One region of the Pseudoalteromonas sp. AWM4_233 genome, then DNA from elsewhere that is predicted to be linked to it. Evidence: riboswitches for the same ligand, from Rfam matches in the RefSeq annotation. Region 1 holds a riboswitch; the other holds the start of a gene.
The links. Region 1 has a riboswitch for cobalamin ahead of ACXAC4_RS13850 (ABC transporter ATP-binding protein). Riboswitches for the same ligand answer to the same signal wherever they lie in the genome.
Positions count from the first base shown of each region.

Region 2: another riboswitch for cobalamin. It lies ahead of ACXAC4_RS26625 (TonB-dependent receptor); the one in region 1 lies ahead of ACXAC4_RS13850 (ABC transporter ATP-binding protein).

Region 1 is NZ_JBSWSZ010000001.1:3,056,909-3,077,080, reverse strand. It holds gene ACXAC4_RS13895 (Na(+)-translocating NADH-quinone reductase subunit A) at 225-1,568, shown strand; gene ACXAC4_RS13890 (NADH:ubiquinone reductase (Na(+)-transporting) subunit B) at 1,573-2,772, shown strand; gene ACXAC4_RS13885 (Na(+)-translocating NADH-quinone reductase subunit C) at 2,765-3,511, shown strand; gene ACXAC4_RS13880 (NADH:ubiquinone reductase (Na(+)-transporting) subunit D) at 3,511-4,143, shown strand; gene nqrE (NADH:ubiquinone reductase (Na(+)-transporting) subunit E) at 4,154-4,762, shown strand; gene nqrF (NADH:ubiquinone reductase (Na(+)-transporting) subunit F) at 4,780-6,006, shown strand; gene ACXAC4_RS13865 (FAD:protein FMN transferase) at 6,099-7,115, shown strand; gene nqrM ((Na+)-NQR maturation NqrM) at 7,239-7,451, shown strand; gene ACXAC4_RS13855 (histidine phosphatase family protein) at 7,514-8,116, shown strand; cobalamin riboswitch at 8,128-8,249, shown strand; gene ACXAC4_RS13850 (ABC transporter ATP-binding protein) at 8,336-9,151, shown strand; gene ACXAC4_RS13845 (FecCD family ABC transporter permease) at 9,148-10,137, shown strand; gene cobT (nicotinate-nucleotide--dimethylbenzimidazole phosphoribosyltransferase) at 10,141-11,202, shown strand; gene ACXAC4_RS13835 (adenosylcobinamide-GDP ribazoletransferase) at 11,204-11,977, shown strand; gene cobU (bifunctional adenosylcobinamide kinase/adenosylcobinamide-phosphate guanylyltransferase) at 11,997-12,530, shown strand; gene ACXAC4_RS13825 (cobyric acid synthase) at 12,540-14,012, shown strand; gene cobO (cob(I)yrinic acid a,c-diamide adenosyltransferase) at 14,023-14,616, shown strand; gene ACXAC4_RS13815 (cobalamin-binding protein) at 14,616-15,500, shown strand; gene ung (uracil-DNA glycosylase) at 15,500-16,159, shown strand; gene ACXAC4_RS13805 (DUF3545 family protein) at 16,205-16,396, opposite strand; gene tal (transaldolase) at 16,632-17,582, opposite strand; gene yaaA (peroxide stress protein YaaA) at 17,829-18,608, shown strand; gene ACXAC4_RS13790 (MFS transporter) at 18,702-19,868, shown strand; gene srmB (ATP-dependent RNA helicase SrmB) at 19,918-20,172, opposite strand, start outside.
Region 2 is NZ_JBSWSZ010000127.1:59-3,465, forward strand. It holds partial or broken gene ACXAC4_RS26615 (hypothetical protein) at 1-55, opposite strand, end outside; gene ACXAC4_RS26620 (TonB-dependent receptor domain-containing protein) at 28-375, opposite strand; gene ACXAC4_RS26625 (TonB-dependent receptor) at 571-1,365, opposite strand; cobalamin riboswitch at 1,459-1,723, opposite strand; partial or broken gene ACXAC4_RS26630 (serine/threonine protein kinase) at 1,850-2,769, opposite strand; partial or broken gene ACXAC4_RS26635 (DUF3010 family protein) at 2,852-3,202, shown strand.

The DNA.
Region 1 (20,172 bases):
CTCCTCGAAAAGACCTTGTAAATCTGGATTAATTTCATAATTCCACTCGCATAGTGGGGGTTATTAATGTTAAAATCACAGAAATATGTGAGGACTCGTCCACAAGGTTTTAGTTATGGATTGTTTTGTCGCTTGGCTTTGCCGAATACAGAATGGTCACTTTCTAGATCTTGGGGCAAAAAAAGATTTTTCAATTTCTTTCCGTTAATGTAATGCAAGTGCGTATGATCAACATAAAAAAAGGTCTGGACTTACCAATAGAGGGCGCACCTCAGCAAGTAATTCATGATGGCGTAGCTGTCAAACGAGTTGCCGTGCTAGGTGAAGAATATATCGGTATGCGTCCAACCATGCATGTTCGCGTGGATGACCAAGTCAAAAAAGGCCAAGTTCTTTTTGAAGACAAAAAGAACCCAGGCGTCAAGTTCACTGCACCAGCTTCTGGTGTAGTTAAAGAAATTAACCGTGGTGCTAAGCGTGTTCTTCAATCTATCGTGATTGAAGTACAAGGCAACGAGCAGGTTACTTTTGAAAAGGTGGCGGCTGCTGATTTAAGCAACCTAGACCGTGAAAAAGTAAAAGAAGTGCTTGTTGAATCTGGTCAATGGCCAGCGCTACGTGCTCGTCCATTCAGCCGAGTGGCAGCACTAGATGCAACTGCAAGTTCAATCTTTGTGACTGCAATCGACACAAACCCATTAGCTGCAGATCCAGCTGTGATCATTGCTGAAAACGTTGAAGCGTTTGAAGCGGGTCTAGCTGTAGTATCGCGCTTAACTGATGGTAAAGTGTTCGTATGTAAGCAAGCAGGTAGCACAGTACCAAGTTCTTCACTTTCTCAAGTTGAAGTTCATGAGTTCGGTGGTAAACACCCTGCAGGTTTAGTAGGTACTCACATCCATCACCTAGATCCAGTATCTGAAAACAAGCAGGTATGGCATTTAGGTTACCAAGATGTGATTGCATTCGGTAAGTTATTCCTTACTGGTGAAATCTACTCTGACCGTGTAGTTGCTTTAGCGGGTCCTCGCGTTAAGAATCCTCGCTTAGTTAAAACACAAGTTGGCGCTTCTCTAACTGATTTAGTTGCAGGCGAGCTTGAAGACGGTGATAACCGAGTCATTTCTGGCTCTGTGTTAGCTGGTAAAACAGCAACCGGCCCTCACGCTTTCCTAGGTCGCTACCATACTCAAGTATCAGTATTACTTGAAGGTCGCGAGAAAGAACTATTTGGTTGGATTGCACCAGGTAGCAACAAATTCTCTGTAACACGTACATTTATCTCACACTTAGCGCCGAGCCGTTTGTTCAATATGACAACGTCTACAGGTGGTTCTAAGCGTGCAATGGTACCAATCGGTAACTATGAGCGTGTTATGCCACTCGACATTCTACCTACACCACTACTTCGTGACTTAATTGCACGTGATTTAGATAGTGCGATTGCGTTAGGTGCATTAGAGCTTGATGAAGAAGATTTAGCACTGTGTACTTTCGTATGTCCAGGTAAGTATGAGTACGGCGCAATCTTACGTGATTGCCTGACTACTATCGAGAAGGAAGGTTAATCCCATGGCCTTAAAGAAATTTCTAGAAGATATCGAGCCGCATTTTGAACCTGGCGGTAAGCATGAAAAGTGGTATGCCCTGTATGAAGCAGTCGCAACCGTTTTCTACACTCCAGGTTATGTAAACAAAGGTGGCACGCACGTTCGTGACAACATCGACCTAAAACGTATCATGATTTTAGTGTGGATGGCGACATTCCCTGCAATGTTCTTTGGTATGTTTAACATCGGTCACCAAGCTGCTCTAGCAATTGGTAACGGTTTTGAAATTGCCAACACTTGGCAGGCTGCTATTTTCCAAGCATTAGGTGGTGAGCTTACTGCACAATCAGGTATTGGTGCTAAGTTCTTCTATGGTGCATGTTTCTTCCTACCAGTTTATGCGACGGTATTTATCGTTGGTGGTTTCTGGGAAGTCTTATTTGCTTCTATCCGTAAGCATGAAGTTAACGAAGGTTTCTTTGTAACATCTGTATTATTTTCACTGATCCTTCCTTCTACAATTCCATTATGGCAAGCCGCGTTAGGTATTACTTTTGGTGTTGTAGTTGCAAAAGAAGTTTTCGGTGGTACAGGTCGTAACTTCCTTAACCCAGCATTAGCAGGCCGTGCGTTCTTATTCTTCGCATACCCAGCTGATATCTCGGGTGATACGGTTTGGACTGCAGTTGATTCATTCACAGGTGCAACAAACCTAGGCCTAGCGGCGCAAGGTGCTCTTGATTACAACAACATGGCACTTTGGTGGGATGCTTTCTATGGCTTCGTACAAGGTTCTATGGGTGAAGTTTCAACGCTAGCACTAATGATTGGTGGTTTGTTCCTAATCTATGTTCGTATTGCGTCATGGCGTATCGTGCTAGGTGTATTCCTAGGTATGGTAGTGATGTCTCTACTTCTTAACATGATTGGTTCTGAAACTAACCCTGCATTTGCTATGCCTTGGCACTGGCACTTAGTACTAGGTGGTTTTGCATTCGGTATGTTCTTTATGGCGACTGACCCAGTTTCTGCGTCTTTCACAAATAAAGGTAAATTCGCATACGGTGCACTTATCGGTGTAATGGTTGTTCTGGTACGTGTAGTTAACCCTGCATACCCAGAAGGTATGATGTTAGCAATTCTATTCGCTAACCTATTTGCACCATTATTCGACCACTTCGTTGTACAGTCTAACGTTAAGAGGAGATTGGCACGTGTCTAGTAACAATGAAACTATTGGCAAAACGCTAGGCGTTGTTGTTGGCCTATGTTTAGTATGTGCAGTTGTTGTTTCTATGGCATCTGTTCAATTACGTCCACTACAACAAGCAAACAAAACTCAAGACGTGCAACGCAACATTCTTGCTGCAGCAGGTATTGAAAGTTCAGCAGATGTTTTCAAAACATTCAATGAAAACATCGAAGCACGCGTTGTTGATATGAAGACGGGTGAGTTTGTTGATACAGATCCAAACTCTTTCGACTTCGAATCAACTAAGTTCGATGCAAAGCGCAGTGTGAAGCTTGAAAAAGCGCAAGATAAAGCCGGTGTTCAGCGTATGACGACTGAATCTCCAGTTTACTTTGCTAAAAATGCTAACGGTAAAGTAGACACTATCATTCTACCAATCCAAGGTTACGGCCTTTGGGGTATTATGTACGGTTTCCTAGCACTAGATGCTGATACTAAGACTGTTAAAGCAATTAACTTCTACAAGCACAATGAAACACCGGGTCTTGGTGGTGAAATCCAAAACCCACGTTGGACATCTATGTTCGAAGGTAAAAAGCTACCACTTGATATCGTAAAAGGTACTGCTGGTAACAACGAACACAAAGTAGATGGTCTTTCTGGTGCGACATTAACATCTGTAGGTGTTGATAACACAGTTGACTTCTGGACAGGCGACAAAGCGTTCGGTCCATTCCTTGCGAACGTACGTAAAGGAGCATTGAACTAATGGCAAATGCAAAAGAAATGAAAGAAGTCTTGTTTGGCCCTGTTTTTGCGAACAACCCAATTGCGCTTCAAGTACTTGGTATTTGTTCTGCACTAGCAGTGACATCAAGCCTTAAGAATGCACTTATCATGTCAATCGCTCTGACATTAGTATGTGCTTTCTCAAGCTTATTTATCTCTATGATCCGTAACCACATCCCATCAAGCGTTCGTATCATCGTTCAGATGACTATCATCGCTTCATTGGTAATCGTGGTAGACCAAACGCTTCAAGCGTTTGTATATGCAACAGCGAAAGAGCTTTCGGTATTCGTTGGTCTAATCATTACTAACTGTATCGTAATGGGTCGCGCAGAAGCATACGCAATGAAGACACCACCACTGATGTCATTCCTTGATGGTATCGGTAACGGTTTAGGTTACTCAGTAGTGCTTCTAACTGTTGCGTTCATTCGTGAGCTAGGTGGTTCAGGTACATTATTTGGTATCGAGATTTTACCACTTATTTCTGAAGGTGGTTGGTACCAGCCTATGGGTCTATTAATCCTACCGCCAAGCTCGTTCTTCATCATTGGTTTCTTCATCTGGGTACTTCGTACTTATAAGAAAGACCAAGTAGAAGCGAAGGCATAAGGAGAGAGAGATGGAACAATATATTAATTTATTCGTTAAAGCGGTTTTCATTGAAAACTTAGCGTTATCTTTCTTCCTAGGTATGTGTACTTTCCTTGCTGTATCTAAGAAAGTAACTACATCAATGGGTCTAGGTGTTGCAGTAATCTTCGTTCTTGGTGTTGCTGTTCCAGTAAACCAATTAGTTTACTCTGCAATCTTAGCGCCAGGTGCACTAGAGTGGTTAGGCTTCCCTGAAGCTGACTTAAGCTTCCTTAAGTTCCTAACTTTCATCGGTGTAATCGCAGCACTTGTACAGATCCTTGAGATGACACTAGACAAGTTCTTCCCTGCGCTATACAACGCACTAGGCATCTTCTTACCACTAATCACTGTAAACTGTGCGATTTTCGGTGCAGTAGCATTCATGGTTGAGCGTAACCTGAACTTCGGTGAGTCTGTGGTATTTGGTTTAGGCTCAGGTGTAGGTTGGGCACTAGCAATCGTATTACTTGCTGGTATCCGTGAGAAGATGAAGTATTCAGACGTACCAGATGGTCTTCGTGGTTTAGGTATTACCTTCATCACAGTAGGTCTAATGGGTCTTGGCTTCATGTCATTCTCTGGTATTTCACTTTAATTTAGCGAGGAAAAATCATGCTTGAGGTATATTTAGGCGTAGGGATGTTCATCGCTATCGTTGTAATGCTTGTATTGATCATCATTGCAGCGAAGTCGAAGCTTGTACCAAGCGGTGACATCACAATCAGCATTAACGGTGACCCTGAAAAGGCAGTTACTTCAGCACCAGGTGGTAAACTACTAGGTGCACTAGCAGACGCTGGTATCTTCATTTCATCTGCTTGTGGCGGTGGAGGTTCTTGTGGCCAGTGTACCGTTCACGTTAAAGCGGGTGGTGGTGATATCCTGCCAACTGAGCTTGACCATATTTCAAAAGGTGAAGCGCGTGAAGGTTGTCGTCTAGCGTGTCAGGTTGCTGTTAAAACTGACATGGAAATCGAAGTTGAAGAAGAAATCTTCGGTGTTAAGAAGTGGGAATGTACAGTTATCTCTAACGATAACAAAGCGACATTCATCAAAGAGCTTAAGCTTGGTATCCCTGATGGTGAGGTTGTACCTTTCCGTGCAGGTGGTTATATCCAAATCGAAGCGCCAGCTCACCACGTTAAATACGCTGACTTCGATATTCCTGAAGAATATCGTGCAGATTGGGAGCGTTTTGGCTTCTTCAATCTTGAGTCTAAAGTTGACGACGAAACGATCCGTGCATACTCAATGGCTAACTACCCAGAAGAGTATGGCATCATCATGCTTAACGTTCGTATCGCGACTCCGCCGCCAAACAACCTAAGCCTACCATGTGGTAAGATGTCATCGTTCATCTGGTCACTTAAAGAAGGTGATAAAGTGACTATTTCTGGTCCATTCGGTGAATTCTTCGCGAAAGAAACTGATGCAGAAATGGTATTCGTAGGTGGTGGTGCTGGCATGGCGCCAATGCGTTCACACATCTTCGATCAGCTTAAGCGTCTTAACTCAGACCGTAAGATGTCTTTCTGGTACGGTGCACGTTCTAAGCGTGAGATGTTCTACGTAGAAGATTTCGATGGCCTAGCGGCTGATAACGAAAACTTTGAATGGCATGTAGCTCTTTCAGATCCTCAACCAGAGGACAACTGGGAAGGTTACACGGGCTTCATCCATAACGTTCTTTTAGAAAACTACCTGAAAGACCATGAAGCGCCAGAAGATTGTGAGTTCTACATGTGTGGTCCTCCAATGATGAACGCGGCTGTAATCAACATGCTTAAAGATTTAGGCGTTGAAGACGAAAACATCTTACTAGATGACTTCGGTGGCTAAATCAGCGTTATCTCAGTGAACACTTCACTGAAATAAGATAGACTTAAACCCCAAGCAATAAGCTTGGGGTTTTTTTTGGGATAGAGAAAAGTATGAAGAAACTAGTAGGCATTTTTGTATTACTGACCACGGTTGTTTTGACAGGGTGTTTTGACGACAAACAAGAGATTGAACCTATTGTTATTCAGGGTAAAACAATGGGGACCACTTACACGGTCAAAGCTTTTCCAATTAATGAAAATTTAACTGCTGAGAAATTAAAAACAGAAGTTGATAACACTTTAATTGCGGTGAATCAGTCTATGTCACCTTGGGTGAAAAACTCAGAGATTAATCAGTTCAATACGTTGGCAGCAAATACTTTTATGCCTATCAGTGATGACTTTAAGTCAGTTGTGAAAGAGTCTGTTCGTTTAGGCGTTTCAACAACAACACTAGATGTCACCATGGGACCTCTCATAGATTTATGGGGGTTTGGCCCAGATAAACGCCCAACAAAAACACCTTCACAGTCTCAACTGGATGAAATGAAGGCTCGCATTGGTGTTGATAAGTTGGTTTTAACAGACGAAGGGTTAGCGAAAACCATTGACGGTTTAGAGTTATCTTTTTCAGCGACAGCGAAAGGTTTTGGTATTGATAAAGTTGCTGAGCTTTTAGAATCTAAAGGGATGATAAATTACATGGTTGAAATTGGTGGTGAGCTTAGAATTGCGGGCACTAAAGCTCAGTCACAACCTTGGCGTATTGCGATTGAACAGCCAGATGCGCCAGCAGGGCAGAGGCAAGTGCATAAAGTTATTGAACCAGGCAATAACGGCATGGCGACTTCAGGTGATTACCGTATTTTCTACGAAATGGATGGCGAGACCTATACGCACTTGATTGATCCAGGCACAGGCAAACCAGTTAAGCATGATTTGGTATCTGTGACCGTCTTACACCCATCAGCAATGACTGCTGATGGCTTGGCAACAGCACTTACTGTCATGGGCACAGAGCGAGCAAAAGCTTACGCAGAAGAGCACAATTTAGCTGTATATTTAATTAGTAAAAGTAATGAAGGGCTAGTGACCTATTCAAGCCCGGCTTTTGCGCCTTATTTGTAAATAAGGCTATTTTGATTAATTAGTCGAAATAGTACACTAAGCGCGTTATAATGGCGGCTGTTTAAATGCCGTCATTTGGTTCAGATACACTGAGCCGTTAAACTGTTTTTAAGGGGCTTGTGCATGTCACTATTTTTCCTAACTTTTGGGTTACTTATTTTAATTGTTGCGGCTATGGCTGTCGGTGTAATCGTGCAAAAGAAATCTATGGCAAGCAGCTGTGGCGGTTTAGGCGCGGTTGGTATTGAAAAGTCATGTGATTGCGATGATCCATGTGACCGACGCAAAAAGCGTATGGCGAAAGAGCAAGCTTGGAAAGAGAATCAGATTCTTTAAGTTAAGCAAGTTTCCTAGAATTAAATGCGAGCTAAGGCTCGCATTTTTGATCTGAGGCTAAAATGACGAAGACATGGTATTTCCTAAGGCACGGTAAACCTGTTACTACAGGTATTCTCACTGGTTCTAAAACTGACGTTGCCGTGTCTGCGTTAGGGTTAGCAGCGATGGAGTCTGCTTTACCAAAAACAGTTCAATTTGATACCTGTATTTCTTCCCCTATGCTGCGTTGTCTGAGCTTTGCGAAAAACCAATCTAGGCAATCAAGCTTACCACTGGCGATAGCAAAGCAACTTCAAGAAATGGATTTTGGAGATTGGGATGGTCGAACTTATGAATGGCTTTGGGAGAACACACAGGATCCAAGTATAGGTGAATTTTGGCAGTCGCCTTGGCAGCATACGCCGCCAAATGGAGAGTCCCTTTACGCGTTTAGGTCTCGTGTCAGACAATGGTGGGAGGCAGAACTATCAACCCGACATACAACACATAACCTAGTAGTGACTCATGCTGGTGTGATCAAACAAATTTTAGCTGAAGTCCTTAACTTACCTTTAGATTCTCTTTCCTCTATCAATAGTTTAGAAGTTGGCTATGCTACATTGGTAAAGATAGAAGTTTACTTTGATGAAGCACATAAGCCGTGGCCTAAAGTTGTGTTTTAGCCATCTAGACTTCATAATACGGTTTTTCTGATTAATCTTGGGAATAAGCTGAAACTGCTTAACTGTCCCCGCAACTGTGAAGTGCATTTAAATGCACGAAGTCAGATACCAAGGTCAGAAAAATCCTCTTGAGCGGGCGTACTCAAGAGCACACAATTTTAACCGAAATTCGGTTAGGACTGTGCGTTTGTGTCTGCCCAACAGTTAGTAAGGGTACGAATGCAATTAGCTTGTCAGCACTCTGAATTTGCTCTGCAAGTTTCAAGCTTAGATTTGGTGCTAGATAACCATCAAATATTACAAAACATCTCTTTCAATGTTACAGAGGGACAGTTTATTGGTTTATTAGGTCCTAATGGGGCTGGTAAGTCATCGCTGCTTCGTTGCCTTTACCGTTTTTTTAGCCCTTCAAACGGACAAATAACCCTTTTTAACAAAACGATTTCAAGTTTCTCGCATAACGAATATGCCCAGCAAGTTGCAGTGGTTCTACAAGAAATGCCTGAGCATTTTAATCTATCGCTTTATGATGTAGTTGCAATGGGTGTAACACCTCATAAAAGTTTATTTTCTTCATTAAATAAAACCGACCATGAACTAATTGCAAAGTCTATTGAACAGGTTGGTCTGGCACACAAAATCAACGAAGCATTTGCTCACCTTTCAGGTGGTGAAAAGCAAAGGGCGCTGATCGCGAAAGCCATGGCACAAAAACCTAAACTATTGATCATGGATGAGCCAACCAGTCACTTGGATGTAAAATATCAAATACAAATTATGGAGCTCGCCAAAGCAATGGGGATCACAGTGATCGCTTCTTTCCATGATTTAAATCTTGCGGCAGCTATGAGTGATAGCTTGCTGGTGCTACAACATGGCGAGCTATATAAAAGTGGAGCGCCAAGCGATGTGCTAGATGCGCAATTACTCAGTGATGTATTTGATGTCTGTGCTGAGGTCTCGCAAGTACCTTGCCCGTATAGAGACAAAACCCATATTCCTCATATCCGCTACCACTTTGGATATCAACTATGAAGCCGCTTATTTCGCTGTTAATTTTGCTGATAAGCTGCTTTGTTAGTGCTTTAGTTGCCATTAAGCATGGCGCGATTGATATTAATGCGAGTGCTGTTTGGCAAACGCTATTTGCTTATGATGCCAACGTCTTTGAGCAAAAAATTGTTATGGAACTTCGTATTCCCAGAGTGGTTTTGGCATTTGTTGCTGGCAGTGGTTTGGCATTGGCAGGCATTATTTTGCAAACAGTGACCCGTAACCCTTTGGCAGATCCCTACCTTTTTGGTATTTCATCAGGCGCATCATTTGGCGTCGTGTTACTTATAACATTTACAGGTATCACAGCTGGTTGGGCGATGTCAGGGGCGGCGTTTTTAGGTAGTGTGCTGGCAATGACCCTATTGTTGCTGATTGCCTATGGACAAAGGTCGAGACAGGTAGAAGCGATGTTACTCGCCGGTGTTGCCTTATCTTTCTTATTTAGCGCATTTACCAGCTTGCTGTTGTATTGGAGTGACCCACAAGCAGTGAGTGCCATTATGTTTTGGAACTTAGGTAGCTTTAGTCGTGCAGATTGGCAATGGTTGTGGTTGCCCTGTTCAATTGTATTGCTATGTATGGCTTGTATGCTGTTGTTTAGGCGCGGTTTAAACGCACTATTACTGGGTGACGAAAGCGCTGCAACTTTAGGTATTCAGGTGGCTAAGTTGCGTTTAGGCATGTTGCTATTGAGCTCATTGCTGACTGCGGTATTGGTTGCCATGTGCGGTGGCATTGGCTTTGTCGGGTTGATGATCCCGCATTTGGTACGTTTTTTCATTTCACAGGCAACTTCAATTGGCCTGCTGTGTACTGCTTTAAGTGGTGGTTTGATGATGATCTGGGTAGATCTATTTGCCCGTACTATTCTTGATAATCAAGAGCTTCCCATTGGTGTTATCACTGCTGCAATAGGCAGTGTGTTCTTTTTAACTTTACTGACTCTCAAACAAAAAAGGCCTTAGCGTATGTTCTCAGTTAAAGCACTTGATACGCGTTCTCGCGAACTTATCGAAAAAAAAATAAACCTGAAAACCAAGCCTTTGGGTGCGTTAGGTGAGCTAGAAACATTGGCTAAACAGCTGGTGACTATTTTCTCTCAGGGTATAGAACCTGAGCAGCTTTCAGCATTTCGACCACAAATCAGAAAACCCACTCTAACAGTGTTTGCAGGCGACCATGGTATCGCTGCAAAAGGTGTATCTATCGCGCCTAGTGAAGTAACAGCCCAAATGGTAGCGAATTTCGCGTCAGGAGGCGCTGCAATTAATGTTTTCAGCAAACAATTAGGCTGGCAACTCGAGATAGTCGATTGCGGTATTCTAAGTGAACCCGACCAGGCCTTAGGTGTTACGTCACAACGTTTGGGTTCAGTTACGCGTTCATTTGATGAATGTGAAGCGCTAACCCAAGCTCAAGAAGCGCAAGGTTTTGAGTTTGCTAAGAAGCTAGTTCATAAACAATATCAACAAGGCTGTAATACTTTTGCATTTGGTGAGATGGGCATTGGCAATACCAGTGCAGCATCGGCTATTTTTAGTGCGTTGAGTGGGCTCTCTGCTGAATACACGGTTGGGCTTGGCACGGGTGTTTCAAACGAAGTGGTAGATAAAAAAGTTGAGCTGATTAATACCGCGCTTAACTTACACCGAGATAAACTTAACGACCCGCATGCAATCTTACGTTGTTTGGGTGGGTTTGAGATCTGTCAAATGGTCGGTGCCATGTTGGCTGTTGCTGAGTTACAGCAGGTTATTGTTATTGATGGCTTTATTGCAACGGCCGCGGCATTACTGGCTATTCGTATTGAGCCAAATAGTCAGAGCTATATGGTATTTGCCCATTGCTCTTCTGAGCAAGCACACCTGCAAATGTTAAATTCAATTAATGCTAAGCCTCTTTTAGATCTTGGTCTTAGATTGGGTGAAGGGACGGGGGCGGCACTGAGCTTACCCTTGCTACAAAGTGCTCTGGCGTTTTATAACGACATGAATAGTTTTGATGACGCAAATGTCACGAAAGTTGTTTAACATGAATAAGCAACACTTTTTATTGGCTGTGAGCTTTTTAACTCGCGTGCCTGTACATTTTAAACAAGAGATTGAAGACAATGCACTCAGTGAAGCCAGTGGCTATTTTGCCTTAGTGGGTTTGTTGTTGGGTGTTGCTTTGGCTGCTGTATATGGTGTTGCGTTTTTGATTTTTCCTTCAAGCGTTGCTGTGATCTTCACTCTTGCTCTAGGTATTTTAATTACTGGCGCATTTCATGAAGACGGTTTTGCCGATGTCTGGGACGGTTTTGGTGGCGGTTGGACTGTGTCGCAAAAGCTGTCGATTATGAAAGACAGCCGTCTAGGTACGTATGGTGCCAGTGCACTTATTTTATTACTGTTATTAAAGTTTCAGCTGATGAGCCTGCTTAGCGATAGCTTTACACAAGTATTGTGTGCACTGGTATTAGGTCATACTTTAAGTCGTGCAATGGCAACAAGTATCATTGGCAAGCTTGATTATGTGCAAGAAGATGCCCAATCAAAAGTAAAGCCGGTCGCCATGTCGCTCTCTTCTCATGCAAAAGATTTCCTCGCATTAACCTCACTGTGCGTGCTATTTGTGCTTTGGCTTTTTACACAGTTGTCTTTAATGAATGTGATTATTTTAGTGGCTGTTTTATTTTTAACTCGCCAGCTGTGTATAAGCTGGTTTAAGCAACAGCTAGGTGGGTATACGGGAGATTGTTTAGGCGCTGCGCAACAATATTGTGAAATCATGATTTATTTAACTTTAGTGGCGCTCTGGGTGTAATGAAGGCAAGTGATTAGCTATGACTCAAAATAATATTCATCTCATTTTAGGTGGCGCGCGCTCTGGCAAAAGTAGTTTCGCCGAGCAAACGGCGTTGGATTTATATGCTTCAGGCAAAGTGAGCAAACTTGTATACATCGCCACCGCAGAAATTAAAGATGATGAGATGGCAGAGCGAGTATCACATCATCGTGACACACGAGATAAACGCTGGCAAGTGATTGAAGAGCCATGGCACCTAGCCGACACATTGCAAAAATTTGGTGGCGACAGTTGCGTACTAATCGACTGTTTAACCTTATGGTTAACACATGGGTTATGTGAAAAATCAGAGTCTGAATTACAAGTACAAAAGCAGCGTTTGCTCGAGGCATTACAAAATACACGAGCATCTGTTTTGCTAGTCAGCAATGAAGTAGGTCATGGCATAGTGCCCCTCGGCGAGTTAAGTCGGGTTTTTGTCGACCAGTCTGGCTGGTTAAATCAAGATATCGCTAAAGTTGCGCAGCGTGTTGACTTTATTATGGCTGGTTGCCCGTTAAGGATTAAATAAGTGACGAAGATAAAAACATTAATGGTGCAGGGCACTACATCTGATGCGGGTAAAAGTACCTTGGTTGCGGGGTTATGCCGCGTGCTTGCTAGGCAAGGGGTTAAGGTTGCGCCGTTTAAACCTCAGAATATGGCACTCAATAGTGCGGTAACCCCTTGTGGCGGCGAAATAGGCCGTGCCCAAGCGCTACAAGCCATCGCTGCGAAACAGCCTTTAAGCACCGACTTTAATCCTATTTTACTCAAGCCGAATAGCGACACCGGTGCGCAAGTCATTATTCATGGCCGTGCCATTAGCAATATGGAAGCGGCGAAATACCACGACTATAAAAAGGTCGCGATGCAAGCAGTGCTTGAATCGCATCAAAGATTAGCATCTGATTTTGATGCCATTATGGTCGAGGGGGCGGGCAGCCCTGCGGAAATCAATCTGCGTGAAAATGATATCGCTAATATGGGGTTTGCTTGTGAAGTAGATTGCCCCGTGATTATCATTGCTGACATTGATAAAGGCGGCGTGTTCGCACACCTTGTCGGTACTTTAATGTTACTCAGTGAATATGAGCAGTCATTAGTGCGAGGCTTTGTGATCAACCGTTTTCGTGGCGATATTGCTTTGTTGCAATCGGGTCTTGATTGGCTCGAAGAAAAAACGGGAAAACCTGTGTTAGGTGTGCTGCCGTATATGCATGGCTTGAATATAGACGCTGAAGATGCCGTCGCAATGGATAATGTGGTGACTGACAAACAACTCTCGGTAAGTGTGTTGTTACTGCCGCACATTAGTAATCACACTGACTTTGATAGCTTGCGGTTAAATCCTCAAATCGATTTGCGCTATGTAAAACATACAGAGCAAATCGGGCAAACTGATCTGATTATTATCCCGGGTAGTAAAAACGTCATTAACGACTTAGCTTTTTTACAGGCGCAAACATGGCAAACCGAAATACAGCGTCACTTACGTTATGGCGGTAAGGTGCTAGGCGTGTGTGGTGGTTTACAAATGTTGGGTCAACGCATTTGTGACCCTGATGCCATAGAAAGCTCACAGGCAGAAATTACAGGGTTAGGATTAGCTGAGTTTGAAACTCAGCTAACGCAAACCAAAACCCTGACTCAGGTGCAGGGTAAGTGCGTTATCAATCAGCAAAGCGTGGATATTAAAGGCTATGAAATTCACTGCGGGCAAAGTAGCGGTCCTGCCCTAGAAAAGCCATTTATGTATTTTACTGACCATCCACAAGGTTTCCTGAAAGATGGTTTTGTATCTGATGATAACCAGGTTGTTGGAACTTACTTACATGGTTTGTTTGATGAGCCCAAAGCGGCTGAAGCCATTTTACACTGGGCGAGTAATGGCAGGCTAACAGAAACGAATTTTAGTCTAGATGAGCATCGTGAAAAACAGTTAGAGTGGCTGGCAGATGAATGTGAAGCGCATTTAGATATGAACAAAATTAAAGCATTAATCAATTTATAGGGTGTGAATTATGAGCGAACAAGATAGACATCAACAGAGGCAACAAAAAGTCAAAGAGAAGGTTGATGAAAAGGTTGCCGCTGCCAATATCGAAAAGGGCATTTTTCAGGTCATCACAGGTAATGGCAAAGGGAAATCGACGTCAGGTTTTGGTGTTGTGACGCGTTGTGTCGGTCACGGTCAAAATGCTGCGGTAGCTCAGTTTATTAAAGGTATGTGGGACTGCGGTGAGCGTAACTTACTTGAAAAAGTAGGCGTACCTTTTGCTGTAATGAAAACCGGCTTTACATGGGAAACGCAAAACCGTGAAACAGACACTGCTGCAGCGGTTGAGACATGGCAGCAAGCTAAAAAATGGTTAGCAGACGATAGCATAGATTTGGTGTTATTAGATGAGTTGACCTATATGGTGAGCTACGATTATTTAGACTTAGATGAAGTTATCAGCGCTATCGAGAATCGTCCCAAGATGCAGTCTGTGATCGTGACAGGTCGTGGTGCACACCGTCGTTTAACTGAGCTTGCTGACACGGTAAGTGAAGTCAGAAATGTGAAGCATGCTTTTGAATCTGGTGTTAAAGCACTAAAAGGATTTGACTACTGATGTGGTTAAAAAGGACTTTATTGATCATCTTTTTGCTGCTTACAAGTCAATATGTAGCAGCAAATCAATCACAAAATGCGCCACAACCAGATACTCAACATAAAGCACAACGTATTGTGGCTTTAGCGCCGCACATTGTTGAAAACTTATTTGCCATAGGTGCAGGCGGTAAAATTGTCGGTACCGTTGAATATGCAGATTATCCAGAGCAAGCGCTTGAGATCTCGAGAATTGGCGGCTATCACGGCGTTCAACTTGAGAAGTTATTAGCTTTAAAACCAGATTTGGTGATCGCGTGGAAAACTGGTAATAAAAAAGCCGATCTTGAAAAGCTCGAGAAGCTAGGTATTAAAGTGGTTTATAGCGAAACCAATGACCTAACTAAAGTATCAGAGCAACTGATAAAGTTTGGTAAGCTAACTGGTCATCAAGCACAAGCCAAACAAGTGGCTAAAGAATTTGATGCGCGTTTAGCCAAATTACAAAGCCAATATCAAGATGCGAAGTCGCTGGATGTATTTTATCAACTCTGGCCTGAGCCCATGATGAGTGTGAATAAAAACACCATGATCCATCAGGTATTGACGATTTGCCAAGCCAATAATGTATTTGCTCACAGCCGAGCAGATTATCCGCAAATTAGTGTCGAAAATGTGCTTAAGTTTAAACCTCAAGTAATCGTATTACCTGAAGAGAAAACAAAGAAAGACGTGCAGCATACTAATTGGCAAAACTGGCCTCAGATCCCAGCAGTCGAACATCAGCAGTTTATTAGAGTCAATGCCGATCTATTACACCGTTTTAGTGTGCGAGCGCTCGATGGGGTTGCTGACTTATGTGATAAACTGTCGCAATCTCGCCGTTACTATCAAGAGCAATCATAATGAAGACTTGGTCAGATTTTATCGCTGAACAAAGCCAGCAACCCTACCTTAAAGACACGCTAGAGTACGTCGCTCAAAAGCGCAGTGAAGGCGTGACGGTGTTTCCTCCTGAACAACAGGTATTTTCAGCATTCGATGCCACGCCATTTGAGCAGGTTAAAGTGGTCATTTTAGGCCAAGACCCTTATCACGGACCAGATCAAGCACATGGTTTATGTTTTTCTGTGTTATCGGGTATTAAACCGCCTCCGTCATTGGCAAATATGTATAAAGAGCTGGTGCAGGACATAGAAGGGTTTAGCACCCCTGATCATGGTTATTTAATGCCATGGGCTGAGCAGGGTGTGTTATTACTTAATACCGTATTGACGGTTGAACAAGGACAAGCACATTCTCACAAACATCTAGGTTGGGAAAAGTTTACAGATAAGGTGATAGACGAAATTAATCAACATAGAGAAGGCGTGGTGTTTTTACTATGGGGCGCCCATGCACAGAAGAAGGGCAAGAACATAGATAAAGTGCGTCATCATGTTTTGCATGCGCCACATCCATCTCCTCTGTCAGCTCACAGAGGTTTCTTTGGCTGTCAGCACTTTTCAAAGACAAATGACCTACTAACCAGTTTGGGTAAAACACCTATAAACTGGCAAGTTTAAACACACTTCCAAAAACGAAAAATGGCTCCCGAAGGAGCCATTTTTTTAGATTAAATCTAGTTCTTCTAGATCTAAGTTGTCTGCAAAATAGTCAAGTTCTTGTAGCTCTTTGCGAAGACGTTGTTTTTCTTTATAGGCTTCAATTTCGCGCCATTTTCGTTTTTGTTTTTTTGAAGAGGTGCGTTTTGTTGTTTCAGGACTTTCTAATACTGCAATGATATCGTCTAGGCTATCCATGATGTTCTCCCATTGATTATTGACCTCAAATGACGGTTTTACGTCAGCTCTGTATATTTGATATACGTTTCGAGCAACTTCGGTATATCATAACTCGCTTAAAAATAAAACAACTATGTGTTGCTTTTGTTACAGTAAGGTAACAGTTTGATGAAGATGAAACGCGGGGGAATCTGGCTTTTGAGCATAAAAAAACGCCGCATAATGCGGCGTTTATATTGAATATGTTTATTAATTATAGTGCTTTAAAACGCGCTTCTAGCGTTTCTTGTGCCTCAGCAAAAGCACGAATACCTTCAGCAAGCTTTTCAGTGGCCATTGCATCTTGGTTATGCTGCCAGCGGAATTGCGCTTCGGTTAATGGCGCAGGCTTAGCTTGTACTTCATAGTCGTTCTCAAGTAAGTACTCTTGTGCGTCAGTCAGCTCACCAAGCTCTTCAAGCAGTGCAGGGCTAATGGTTAGCTTGTCACAACCTGTTAAAGCAATGATTTCACCGGTATTCCTAAAGCTTGCACCCATTACCACAGTGTTATAACCGTGCTGCTTATAGAACGAGTAGATGCTACGAACAGATTGCACACCTGGGTCTTGCAGTGGATCAGTTGGCTTTTCTAGCCCGTTAGCAACGTGCCAGTCAAGAATACGACCCACAAATGGTGAGATTAGGAAAACATTGGCATCTGCACATGCACGGGCTTGTGCACTGCTAAATAATAGCGTTAGGTTACACTTAATACCTTCTTTCTCTAACTGTTCAGCTGCTTTGATACCTTCCCAAGTTGATGCAATTTTGATTAAGATTTTGTCTTGGCTGATACCTTGCTCTTTGTACAGAGCAAGTAAGGTTTTTGCTTTAGCAATCGTCGCTTCTGTATCAAAAGATAAGCGCGCATCTACTTCAGTTGAGATATAACCCGGGACAATATTGGCAATCTCTTTACCAATTAATACGGCAAAGTAATCACACGCTAATTCGACTTGTTTGTCTGCGTCAGACTCGTTCGATTTTGCGTAATCCCAAGCTTGCGTTAAATAGGCTTGATAGGCTGGCATCTCAGCTGCTTTTAAAAGCAGTGAAGGGTTAGTGGTTGCATCTTCTGGTTGATGCTTACGAATGGCTTCAATGTCGCCGGTATCGGCAACGATTGATGAATGCTGTTTTAGCCTATCTAGTGCTGATGTCATTATGTTTCCTCATTCCTCTTACAGCTTATGGGCAAACTCTACTTCTCCTATGTTGCAATAGCGTGAATGGCATGAATAGGTCAATTGTCCTTATTTGACACTCACAAGTTGAGAATTAAAAAATATTCAAAGGAAGAAGAAGAGCACATATCCCGCATTACTTGCTACTTAACAATCTTCACTTGCAGTAACAAAGGGATAGTGTTGAAATTGACACTAATTAATTTTTAAGTCAATAGGTAAGCCATGATCACAGTGATCTCTCCCGCGAAAAACTTAGATTACGATACGCCAGCGCATATCGACACTTTCACGCAGCCTGAGTTACTAGAACACTCAGAAGAGTTAATGACAGTGTGTCGTGAATTATCACCGCAACAAATTGGCAGCTTGATGAAAATTAGTGACAAGCTTTCAGGCTTAAATGCTGCACGCTTTAGCGAGTGGGCTCAACCTTTCACATCAGATAATGCGAAACAGGCGGTGCTGGCATTTAACGGCGATGTGTACACTGGCTTAGACGCTGCCTCATTAGATGAAGGCACACTAAGCTACGCGCAATCTCACTTACGTATTCTTTCAGGTTTATATGGCGTACTAAAGCCACTAGATCTGATGCAGGCTTACCGCTTAGAAATGGGCACTAAGCTTGAAAATACCCGAGGTAAAAACCTTTATGAGTTTTGGGGCACAGTGATCGCCGAAAAACTCAATGAAGCGTTAGCGGCTGAAGGAGCGACACAATTAGTGAACCTTGCTTCAAACGAGTATTTTAAAGCTGTTAATAAAAAAGCGCTTAAAGCAGATATCATCACTCCGGTATTTAAAGACTGCAAAAATGGTCAATATAAGGTGATCAGCTTTTATGCGAAGAAGGCCCGCGGCATGATGGCGCGCTACATTATGGAAAACCAAGTGACATCGCTTGAAGCGTTAAAAGCGTTTGACGTCGCGGGTTACTATTTCAGTGCAGAAGCAACTCAAAAAGAAAACGAGCCGGTTTTCTTACGCGCTGAACAAAACTAGCTAGCAACTCATAATCAGCTTTCTGTGCGGGTTTAACAGGGCTCGCACCTTACTTTCTTTGCTATTTCACCTTTCATTTAAAGCAGAAAAATAATGAATAGAAACGTCCTTTTCTTGGCTATCTGTCAGGGATTAATGACCACAGGTAATATCTTATTAGTGACGATTTCTGCGCTTGTGGGTCAAGCATTAAGCCCATCGAGTGCACTCACAACTTTACCGGTCGCAACACAAATGCTGGGATTATTACTGACAACGGTTCCTGCCTCATTACTCATGGCGAAAATAGGCCGTAAAAAAGGCTTTAGTTTGGGAAACCTAATCGGTATCAGCGGTACAGTTTTAGGGTTTTATTCATTATTGAATAGTCAGTTTTGGCTATTTGCGTTAGCCACTTTCTTAATCGGCGTTGGTATTGGCTTCGCAACTCTATATCGTTTTGCTGCCATTGAAGCGAGTGACAACCCTGCCACTGCGATTTCAGCGGTAATGGCAAGTGGTGTGGTAGCGGCAGTGCTCGGCCCCAACTTAGCTGTATGGGTGAATAATCATTACCCTGAAATTAATTATGCTAATGCCTTTATTGCCTTGATGGGGCTTTATATTTTGGCTTTGTGTTTATTACAGTTTGTGAAGTTTAATGAACTCAGCCAAGCAAACTCAGATAAACCACAGCGGCCTTTATCTGAGATTATGACGCAGCCTAAGTTTTTGCTCGCCGTGATGATTGCGATGATCAGCTACACCACAATGAATTTGTTGATGACTGCTACACCTTTGGCGATGCATCGCCATGGTTATGATCTTGCTGAGTCTGCGCTTGTGATTGAATGGCATGTTTTGGGAATGTTTGTACCCTCATTTTTTACCGGTAAGTTAATTAATCGCTTTGGTCAGAGCAACATCATGCAAGCAGGTGTAGTCATTGTATTGCTATGTTGTTTGGTGAATTTAATGGGGCTGAGTCATTGGCATTTTTTAGTGGCGTTGTGTTTGTTAGGGATTGGCTGGAACTTTATGTTTATTGCCGCTACTCAAATGGTCAGCGAGAGCTATTTGCCCCATGAGCGGGCTAAGTCACAAGCCAGTAATGAGTTCCTCGTTTTTAGTATGGTGACGGTTTCTTCATTGGGCGCAGGCTGGCTTGAGGCTGAAATAGGCTGGCAGTTATTAAATATGCTGACTATCCCTGTGATGCTTTTGGCCGCGGGTATTATCTGGCTATTAAAGCCTAGGCTAAAAGTAGCTTTAGAGAAATAAAATGAAAAAGGGTCTGAAAGACCCTTTTAACTTCAACTAAGCTTGATAGTTACTTTTTCTTTTTAACTTTGGCTTTTGCCTTTTTCTTGGCTTTTATTTTCGCCGGATCTTTTTTCTTCTTAGGCAACTTCGCTGGTTTATTCTTCGGTTCTAAGCCTTTAATAACACGAGACTTTAGTTGCTGTTCAGTGTAGCGCTGAACCTTGCCTAAAATTGCCATGTCATGAGCTTCAACTAAAGAGATTGCCGTGCCTTTTTTACCTGCGCGACCTGTACGGCCGATACGGTGTACGTAAATGTCTGC
Region 2 (3,407 bases), on a different contig from region 1:
CTTCCCACTCTTCACTGGTTTCAGGCTCTAGGTTAGGGTTTCCGATGAAGCTCGCTGGGAAATAACCAAAGCGTTCAGTAAAGGTAGGTGCTTTAACGGCTCTACCATAGCTTGTGAAAACGGCGTAGTGAAGTCGTTAAGTTGCCATGTGAAACCGCCGCGATAACTTACGGCATTGTCGAACTCACTATTGTTGTCGAACCTTGCGCTTAATGTTGCCGTTAGCGACTCGGTAAACTGACTGTTTGTTTCTGCAAATACGCTGTAGGTGTTGTCGTGTTGTTTTTGGTTAGGATCGCCAAATACAATAGGGCCGCGCTGGTCAAAAAGGCGCTGTAGATATTCAACGCCGCCTGCAAAATCCCAATTGTCGATGGTGTAAAAGCCGGTCCAGTTCTAATTCAATACGCTCACCCGTGGTGCCGCCTGTATCCGTACCCGATTCAGTATTATCGTTTTCATCTTTACGATAGTGTGCACTTAATGCCGAACGGTAGCCTGTGTTATTCGGCAGCAAATTCCCATCTTAATTTCGCACTAACTTGTGTGCCATCTGTCACGTTATCTGTATCAGCGGGAAGGCCAGGTTATGACAAAGTCAGTACCGTCATAGTCATTTTCATATTGAACAGTACGTAAATTCGCGATGAAGGTGTGCTCGGTGGTGGCGGCATAATTGAGGTTTATGCCAGCAGTCATATTGTCATAGCCATCGTCTTCGTTACCAACGCGAGATACGTTATCTCCGTCAGTCCTAATATAGCTCGCGTAGGCAGACACTCCCACGTCATCGCTCTGTGAGCGCGCATTCATGCTGCCCTGAAGGGTACCTTGAGAGCCAATGCCAGCTGAAAAATCTACGTGAGAACCATTGTCGGCAAACTGGCCAGATTTAGTGGTAATGCTCAGTACACCACCAATTGCACCGCTACCCCACCTCGCACTTTGCGGGCCGCGAAGTAGCTCAATGCGCACTACGTTGGCGCTAGTAAGATGAGCAAGGTCAACAAGACTCCCTTGGCCTACATCGTTGGCAACAACACCATCAATTAAAACAAGTAGATGGTTGGTTTCACCGCCGCGCACGCGCAGCTCTGTTAAGCCACGCAGACTGCCTGACTGAGACAAGCTAACGCCCGGTAGGCCGCGAATGAGGTCAGTAAGTTGAAGTGCGCCCGAAGCTTTAATGTCGCTTTCAGTTAGCACCGATACTGAGCCAGGCAGTTTAGTTAGCGAAATAGGTAAACGGGTGCCGGTGACGGTTAGCGTTTCAATATCTTGGTTTGAAGTTTGCGCGAAGGCAGATGTGCTTAAGCACGAAATAACTGCAGCGCTAAGGGCTGCTTTAGTAAAATGTGTACGCATGGTTTTTATATTATCTTTGATGCGCTCCACCCGAGCACATGATGAGTGAAAGTGCACGTTGTTACTTATTCTTTTGAATAGTGAGCAAACAAACGACACCATGAAGTACAGGCCGGTATCCGGGCTTACTCGCCAATACCGATAAGGTAATGGCTCTTTTGCCTTCCCATCTAATGGCGTCTGATTGCGCTGAAGCGCGTTGACGTATAAAAGACAGTGGCGCAATGAAAAGAAAACGACAATGCGTTGAGTTTACCGTTGCGGGGGCAGCATCAGCTTTTCACTGATTTCCCGTTTAACTATTGTCACAGTAGTAGTTATGGAGCGCGACAAAAGCACCTACACAGCGCGATTATATAGAACTTAAAAAGTGATAGCGAATACGGTTTCTTATACCTTACGCTTTTCGTAACCCGCATACGGTTATTGTACTAGGGTTATCGAAAAAGCGCTTTTGAGCAGTGAGGCAGAAGTGCAATGAGTACCCCAATTTTAGCGGGGGCTCTTGGAGTGCAGATAGCTGTTCTTTAAGGGCAAGTATTTGGCCTTCCCAATATTTGTCTTCAGCAAACCAAGGGAACGCACGAGGAAACGCAGGGTCTTCCCACCGACGAGAAAGCCACGCCATGTAATGCACCATGCGCATTGCTCTTAGCGGCTCGATAAGCAGGTAGCTGGGCACGTATCGAATTCGTGAAATTCTTCGTAGGCCTCTACTAGGGTATCTAGCTGCAAAAGCTGCTGTTGGCGGTCGCCACTTAACATCATCCATAAGTCTTGAATAGCGGGTCCCATACGGCAGTCATCTAAGTCAACGAAGGTTGGACCGTCGCGCCATAGTATATTGCCTGGGTGGCAGTCACCGTGTAAACGAATATTCGATGTTGGCTTATACGCTTGTTGGGTGGCCTCAATAACTGGATTGAGTATGGCAAAAAAGGCCGTCTTCAAATGCTCGGGTAGCAGTGTGCTTTGCAACAGAACCTGTTTGGGCTCATCAGGGTAACTTTCAATGTCAATTGAGGGGCGATTCTGCAAACCCTTTAGCTGAGCGCTAACGCGGTGAATGCGGCCTAATAAAACGCCCCATCCATTCGGAGCTGATCAAGGTTGTCGTTTTCAAATTGTCTACCGCCTACCGAAGGGAATAGCGTAAATCGATAGTCAGTCTCCGCCACCGTATGGTGATGGAGCGTTTTACCGTTTAAAGCTAAAGGTGCAGCCAATGGGATTTCGTTATCGATTAGCTCTGCAGCAAACGCGTGTTCTTCAAGAATTTGAGCGTCTGGTCCATCGACCTGGGCGATAGAATTTTGCTACATAGCGCTGACCGTCTTCAGCCAAAAACTGATAGACGCGGTTTTCATAACTGTTGAGCGCTAGCAGGCCGCTTTGAAGAAAAATGCCCTGACTTTCCGAAGGTGCCGAAGCGTCGGGATGCTTGTATTAACCTTAGCAATACGTAACTGCAATGAATAACTTTAAAAAGATAACCCTTGGTCAAGTTGGCCAAGACACTGAAGATATGCGCAAATTCCAATTTGATTTTGCAAAATTATTAGAAGATTACCAAATTGACTCTGTTGCTATAAAGCAACGTGCACCAAAGGGTAAGTTTGCAGGTAGTGCGACAGGTTTTAAAATCGAAGCTGCCATTCAATTAATAAAAGATGTGGATGTTAAAATTTTATCTGCAACTGAAATCAAAGAACAATTGAAGCGTAACCCTTTACCAATCGACTTTGAAGAAACTGGGCTTAAGAAATATCAAGAAACTGCATTTATTAATGCTTATGTTTACATCATGATGAAAACATACCGCCCAGAAGAGCTATAAAGAATAGACTCAATAAATATCCGGCGATATCAGGCCGGATATTTATCTCACTGAAGACAGGTTTATTTATGTGTTTCATATAAAGAGTCCGACATCTTTCTTAAATCCACGTTTTCTATATAGTCATCACTCAACGTCAGAATTGCATTTAAATTACTTACTAACTTTTCTTTTTGCAACTACCCGGCTAGGTGCTGTGTAAGAG